2 regions of the Streptomyces sp. NPDC051963 genome follow, and region 2 is predicted to be linked to the other one. Evidence: riboswitches for the same ligand, from Rfam matches in the RefSeq annotation. Region 2 holds a riboswitch; the other holds the start of a gene.
What was found. A riboswitch is a leader RNA that binds a small molecule or an ion and turns the genes downstream of it on or off. The one in region 2 is predicted to bind cyclic di-AMP.
Positions count from the first base shown of each region.

Region 1: another riboswitch for cyclic di-AMP. It lies ahead of ACIHFB_RS15520 (peptidoglycan DD-metalloendopeptidase family protein); the one in region 2 lies ahead of ACIHFB_RS42615 (M23 family metallopeptidase).

Region 1 is NZ_JBIUCC010000003.1:721,294-725,019, reverse strand. It holds gene ACIHFB_RS15525 (alpha-galactosidase) at 1-1,468, shown strand, start outside; cyclic di-AMP (ydaO/yuaA leader) riboswitch at 1,773-1,928, shown strand; gene ACIHFB_RS15520 (peptidoglycan DD-metalloendopeptidase family protein) at 1,933-2,886, shown strand; gene ACIHFB_RS15515 (SGNH/GDSL hydrolase family protein) at 3,155-3,726, shown strand, end outside.
Region 2 is NZ_JBIUCC010000015.1:19,299-23,024, forward strand. It holds gene ACIHFB_RS42610 (PrsW family intramembrane metalloprotease) at 1-1,113, shown strand, start outside; gene ACIHFB_RS42615 (M23 family metallopeptidase) at 1,228-2,268, opposite strand; cyclic di-AMP (ydaO/yuaA leader) riboswitch at 2,280-2,436, opposite strand; tRNA gene ACIHFB_RS42620 (tRNA-Met) at 2,757-2,830, opposite strand; gene ACIHFB_RS42625 (alginate lyase family protein) at 2,886-3,726, opposite strand, start outside.

The DNA.
Region 1 (3,726 bases), on a different contig from region 2:
GCTGGACGACGACGCGACCGAGGAGCGCGGCGAGGTCTACGGCTGCGCCCTCGGCTGGTCCGGGTCCTGGCGGATCGCCGTGGCCCAACTCCCCGACGCGCGCGTGCAGATCACCGGCGGTGCCGGATACGACGACTCGGGCCTGCTGCGCCTGGCGGCGGGCGAGTCGTTCACGACGCCCGTCTTCGCCGGTCTGTGGAGCGACCGCGGCTTCGGCGGGGCGAGCCGCGCGTGGCACGCCTATCAGCGGGCGTACGTCATCCCGGACGCGGACCAGGACCGGCCGGTGCTCTTCAATTCCTGGGAGGCCACCGAGTTCGACATCTCCGAGGAGCAGCAGCGGGCACTCGCGCGCCGGGCCGCGGACATGGGCGTGGAGCTGTTCGTGGTCGACGACGGCTGGTTCGGGGCGCGGACCAGCGACCGGGCCGGGCTCGGCGACTGGACACCCAACCCCGACCGCTTCCCCGGCGGCCTCAAGCCGCTCGCGGACCACGTGCACGGACTCGGTATGCAGTTCGGCATCTGGGTCGAGCCCGAAATGGTCAATCCGGACAGCGACCTGTACCGCGCCCACCCCGACTGGGTGCAGTACCAAATCGGACGCAAGCGTGCTGAATTTCGCAATCAGCTCGTACTGAACCTCGCCCGCGACGATGTCCAGGAGTACCTCTGGGAGCAGCTCGACACGCTCCTCTCCAGCGCCCCGATCGACTACGTGAAGTGGGACTTCAATCGCTGCTTCACCGACGCGGGCTGGCCGGGAGAGGCGTATCCGCAGCGGTTGTGGGTCGACCATGTGCACGCTCTGTACCGCCTGTTGGACCGGCTGCGGGAAGCGCACCCCGGCGTCGCCTTCGAGTCCTGCTCCGGCGGTGGCGGCCGGATCGACCTCGGGATCATGAGCCGCACGGATCAGATGTGGACCTCGGACAACACCGACCCGCTCGACCGGCTCGCCATCCAGCACGGCTTCAGCCAGATCCACCCCGCGCGGGTCATGGCCGCCTGGGTCACCGACAGCCCCAACACCCAGCTCAACGGCCGGGTCAGCTCGCTGCGCTTCCGGTTCGTGAGCGCCATGGCCGGGGTGCTCGGGGTCGGCGGCGACCTCACGAAGTGGACGGACGAAGAGCTTGCCGAGGCCCGGGACTGGGTGGGCCTGTACAAGGAGATCCGGCCTCTCGTGCAGCGCGGGGACCTCTACCGGCTGCGGCCGCCGCAGGGCGGTTCGAGTGCGGTGCAGTACGTGCTCGGCGACGAGACCGTCGTCATCGCCTGGCTCCAGTCGCAGCACTACGGCGAGCCCGTACCGGCGCTCCGGCTGCGCGGCCTCGACCCGACGGCGTCGTATGAATGCCGCGAAACGGGCGAAGTTCACCGGGGTGCGGTGCTGTTGCACCACGGATTGCCTACGGGGCTGCGCGGCGACCTCGATGCGACGGTTCTCCGGCTGCGTCGCATCTGAGTCTTCTGTCCGAATTGGGATCTTCATTCCAACTCGCTCTGGAATAAGGCGCCCTGGGGAGATGCCGCGTGAGCAGCGTCATATTCGTGACCGAGCGTCGCCCGTCATGTTCACGTAATTCGCGTGTCTTTCCAGGGATTTGAATCCCGTGCGCGGTCGGAATTCACGGAGTGTGACTGGGATTTCCCACAAGGGATCAAGAGAAACGCATGTCCCGGGAACCTCTTGCTTGTCCCTTTGCGTCTTAGTCGCTTACGTTCGCCACCAATCCGGACGGACGCCCAATCCTGCCGCCGCCCGGAGACCGCACAACTCACCCGTGAACGGCAGGAGCGGGGGACCCACAGGTAGAACCGCCTGTTCCGGTCTCCGGAACGGCTAGGGGTCAAGCCGCGAACGCGCGGCCGGACATCTCCAGTCCGCACCCGACAGCTCACCTCGTAGGCGCCGGAGAGGAATTCGCCATGCCCGCGAAGGGTAAGCACCGCCGTCCCAAGAGCCAGCGCTTCACCCGCTCGATCGCCGTCGCCGGAACCGGTGGCGCAGCGCTCGCCCTCCCGCTGCTGGGGGCCACCGGAGCACATGCCGCTCCCGCTCAATCCGTTTCGGAAAAGGCCGTTCAGTCGGTTCCGAAGACCGAGAAGAAGGCAGCCGAGAAGAAGGCCGCCGCGAAAACCTCGGGAGTGAAGACCTATTCCGTGAGGGCCGGTGACTACCTCTCGAAGATCGCCGACGAGCAGAATGTCAGCGGTGGCTGGCACAAGCTCTACTCGGACAACCGAGAGGCCGTCGGCGACGACCCGTCGCTCATCCACCCCGGTCTGAAGCTCTCGATCGGCAAGAAGGCCGCGACCGACTCCTCCAAGTCGTCGCCTTCGTCGCCTTCGTCGAAGTCGTCCGGCTCGTCGGACTCATCCGCTTCGTCCGACTCGTCCGCGTCGGATTCGGCGGCGTCGTCCAGCTCGAACGCGGCGAACACTCAGTCCGCCGACACCACGAGCACCGCCGGCGGCTTCACCCTGCCGGTGGCCGGTGCCACCGTCGGGACCCCATACCACATGTCGGGCAGCATGTGGTCCAGCGGTTACCACACAGGCGTCGACTTCGTCGTCCCGACCGGCACCTCGCTGAAGTCCGTGGGTGCGGGCACGGTCGTCTCCGCGGGCTGGGGCGGTGCGTACGGCAATCAGGTCGTCGTCAAGCTGGCCGACGGCTACTACGCGCAGTACGGCCACCTGTCCTCGATATCCGTCTCCAACGGGCAGACCGTGACCGAGGGCCAGGAGCTCGGCCTCTCCGGCGCGACCGGCAATGTGACCGGCCCGCACCTGCACTTCGAGATCCGCACCACCCCGGACTACGGCTCGGACGTCGACCCCGTCGCCTACCTCCGCTCGCACGGCGTCTCCGTCGGCTGACACCCGCGACCGACGCGCCCCCCACGCCACCGAAGGCCGGACCCCGATCCCCGGGTCCGGCCTTCGGTGTTCTTCGTCGCCCGGATCGAGACGGACGGCTGAGTGACGCCACAACGTCCTTGATCGGAAGGCTATTCCTGAGTTGGTGAACACTTTAGGCGTGGCTTATCTCACCGCCCGTCAACCCCTTCCTACGGTCGCGTAGCTCACATCCGAAGGTGAATCATGGGCCGATGTGGCAGACGATTCGAAGAATGACAACAGATCAGTGATCGGGTCGTACGTGGCGGTGGGGGACAGCTTCACCGAGGGCGTCGGCGACCCCGGCCCCGACGGAGCGTTCGTCGGCTGGGCCGACCGGTTCGCGGTACTGCTCGCGGACCGGCGTCCGGAGGGCGACTTCGAGTACACCAACCTCGCCGTGCGCGGCAAACTGCTCGACCAGATCGTGGCGGACCAGCTTCCGAAGGCAGTCGAACTCGCCCCGGACCTGGTCTCGTTCTGCGCGGGCGGCAACGACATCATCCGGCCCGGAACCGACCCCGACGAGGTCGCCGAACGCTTCGAGCGGGCGATGGTCCGGCTCACCTCGGCCGTGGGCAGCGTCATGGTGACGACCGGCTTCGACACCCGGGGCGTCCCGGTGCTCAAGCATCTGCGCGGCAAGATCGCCACCTACAACGGCCATGTACGGGCGATCGCCGACCGGTTCGGCTGCCCGGTGCTCGACCTGTGGTCCCTGAAGACCGTTCAGGACCGGCGGGCCTGGGACAACGACCGGCTCCACCTCTCGGCCGAGGGGCACACGCGCGTGGCGCTGCGCGCCGGCCAGGTCCTCGG
Region 2 (3,726 bases):
GGGCTCGGGCTGTCGGTGTTCCCCGTGCCGCTGCTCATAGCCGCCTTCCGCTGGCTGGACCGGGTCGAACCCGGCCCCTGGCGGAACCTGCTCTTCGCCTTCGCCTGGGGCGCCTGCGCGGCAGCGTTGATAGCGATCGTCGCCAACAGCTTCGCGACCCGATGGATAGCGACGGCCACCGCGGATCCGTCCAGCGCGGACACCCTCGGGGCGACCGTGATAGCGCCGATCGTGGAGGAGTCGGCCAAGGCGGCGGCCGTCTTACTCGTCTTCCTCTTCCGGCGACGCGACTTCACCGGGATCGTCGACGGGGTGGTGATAGCCGGCGTCACCGCCACCGGCTTCGCGTTCACCGAGAACATCCTCTACCTCGGTACGGCCTTCGGTACCGACCAGCTCAGCGGCGACCGCGGCATCGCCTCCGTCACCGCGGCGACCTTCTTCGTGCGCATCATCATGTCGCCGTTCGCGCACCCGCTCTTCACCGTCCTCACCGGCATCGGCTTCGGCGTCGCCGCGCTCTCGGGGGACCGGCAGCATCTGCGCCGGGTCCTCGTGCCGCTGTCCGGGCTGCTGCTGGCGATGGGCATGCACGCGATGTGGAACGGCTCGTCCACGTTCGGCGAGTACGGGTTCTTCGCCGTGTACGCCGCCTTCATGGTGCCCGCGTTCGGGCTGCTCACCTGGCTGGTCATCTGGACCCGGCAGCGCGAGCTGAGGACCGTACGAGCCGAGCTGCCCGCGTACGTCGCCGCCGGCTGGCTGGGGCCGACCGCGCCCTTCGTACTCGGATCGATGCGGGCGCGACGGCTGGCCCGGGAGTACGCCCGCCATCACTTCGGCAGGCCGGCGGGGCGGGCGGTGGCGCAGTACGAGGCGTACGCGACGTCGCTGGCGTTTCTGCGCCACCGGGGGCGGCGGGGGCGGGCGGGCACCGACTTCGTCGTACGCGAACGGGAGTTGCTGCATGAGCTGTGGCAGCGGCGGAGGGTCGCGGGACCGGCGCTGGAGTACGCGGCCCGAGTGACGGCGCCGGTCGTCATGCCGCCGGCCTGGCCGATGTACGGTCCCGCGGCACCGTATCCGGCGCACCACAACCCGTACCGGACCTAGGCCTCGCGAGTGGCCGCGAGTAACCCGCCCAGGCCGAGCTGCGCTCCGCCCGAAAACCGGCAGCCCTGACGTCGGGGGGTCGTCGTCAGGGCCGCCGGGGAAGGGGAGGCTGGCTCAGGGGTTCAAGCCCTTGCTCCGCAGCCAGGCCATCGGGTCGATGCCGCTGCTGTCGGAGCTACTGGTGTGGACCTCGAGGTGGAGGTGAGCGCCGGTGACATTGCCGGTCGCACCGACGCGGCCGATGACATCGCCGGTGGCGACCTTCTGGCCGACGCTGACACTGATCGAGGACTGGTGGGCGAACCACAGCTCAGTGCCGTCGTCCAGGGTGAGGACGGTCTTGTAGCCGTACGAACCGTCCCAGCCGGCCTGGGTGATGGTGCCGCTGTGGATGGCCTTGATGAGCGTGCCCGTGGGGGCGGCGAAGTCGAGCCCGGTGTGGTAGCCGGAGGACCAGAGGGAACCGGCCTGACCGAAGGTCGAGGTGATGGTGTACGAGGAGGTCGGCAGCGCGAACTGCTTGGCCAGCTCGGCGAGCCGCTCGGCCTCCGCCTTCTGCCGGGCCGCCTCCTCCGCCTTCGCCTTCGCGGCGGCGGCCTTGGCCTCGGCCTGCCTCTCCGCCTCGGCTGCCGCGTCGGCGGCCTTCTTCTGGGCGGCGGCCTGCGCGGCCTGGGCGGCCTTGGTGTCGACCTGGTCCTGCTGCTGCTCGGCCTGGGCCAGGATCCTGGACCGCAACACCTCACCGGCGTCGGAGGTGCCCTGCTCGGTGTCCTCGGAGGCCACATTGACGCTGCTGAGCGCGGTGTCCTGGGCCTCCTCGTCCGAGGAGTCGTCCGAGATGATCGAGCCCACGGACGGCAGGTCGGGCATGGAGATGGACACCGGCGGCTTGCCGGTGTTGGCGCTGGCCATGCCGCCCGCGCCGACGGCGGCTATGACACCGACGCCCAGAACCGTGGAGCTGCGGGCGAATGCCCCGTTGCGCTGCTTGCTGACGCGGTGCCGGCCGCGTAGGGGAGGGAGGGACTCCTCGGTGGGATTCCACTCCTCCTGCGGGCCCTCGTCGTCGGTGCGGTAGCCCCCGTACACAACGGTGTCGGGCTTGCGCTGACTAGGCACGAACGGGGCCTCTGGAGCAGGCCGGTTGGACGCCACGTAGGCGTACTCCTTTCCTTCCCTATCGCCTACCGGGTTAGCTGACGGGTTCGGAGAGGAAGGTCTCCTACGCGCGTATACCCGCCGTGCTTCCACGGTGGCATCCGCGCGATTCACCCCAAGGTGGTGGTTCCCCGGTTCCCTTGCGGAATTCGGCGCGTGCGCACGGAGCCGACTCTTGTGACGGCTGGGACGACCGCGCTGCGTTATCGAACGTTAATAGACCCAGGGGCCGGATTCCAAGCGGTTCCACTTGATCATTAACGTTTTTGCCCAGGACGTACGGGCCATGACCGGTGAAAATCGGGCGAGTTGACCACGTCACCGAAGCAACTCATCGGCCCCACCAGTTCTGACGTTGTGTCAGTTGTTATCGCAACGGGGTGGCTCGATCACGCCGGGTGACAACGGGCATCACTCGGGCTCGGCATGGGCCGGAACACACCGAAGGGCCCGGATCGCAATGATCCGGGCCCTTCGGCCTTCAGTAGCGGGGACAGGATTTGAACCTGCGACCTCTGGGTTATGAGCCCAGCGAGCTACCGAGCTGCTCCACCCCGCGTCGTTGTGTTCACAAGTGTACGTCATCCGTGGGACACCCATGACCACACGGTGGTTCACCCGGCGGGATTGCCCGCGTGGGTGAGGGTTTCCCAGGCGACGAAGAGGCCGTCGGTGCCGGCGGGGCGGGTCTGTTCGGCGAGTTTGCGGGCGGTGGGGACGGAGAGGTGGAGACGGTCCTCGAGGTGGTTCAGGGCGACTTCCAGGTCCGGGCCCATGGTCCTGGCGATCCTGCCGCCGCACAGCCAGGTCGGCGCGGGTGCGCCCAGCTGGTGGCGGGCGTGCAGGGAGAGGGCGGCCTTGAGCCGGTCCTTGGCCTCGGCGTACAGGTCGACGCCCTGGTGCCAGGCGGTCTCGGCGATGTGCGCGGTGGCGGCGAGGGAGTGGCCGACGTGCTCGAAGTCACGGCAGGTCTCCTGGGTGACGCCGTCCTTGTAGGTGGACTGCTTGAACCAGTACGACGTCAGCCGCTGCGGGCTGTCCATGCCGGAGCCGGGCGCGGTGAGCGGGAGGCGGCCGTCCTTGCGCAGGTAGAAGTAGGCGGGGACGCGGTCGCGGAAGCGTTGCAGGGCGTGGTCGAAGGTCTTGTGGTCGTCGAGGAAGACGGCGATGCCGATGGCCGCGTCGGTGGAGACGAGGTCGCGGTTTCCGTTGACGTCCAGGACGCGTCGGGTGACGTGGGGGAGGTAGGCGGTGCGGAGCATGGTCTCGAAGCGGAGTACGCGGTGGGCGGGCCAGTCGCCGCCGGGTGTGTGCCGAATGATCTCGGCGGCCCGCGCCCAGGTGGACCCGGCCCAGGCGGCCTGAAGAGCGGCGTTCTGCCCCGTGTGCCGCTCCAGCTTCGCCGACCAGCCGTCCATGATCTCCCTGGCCTTGACGGCGTGCTGCGGCTTGCCG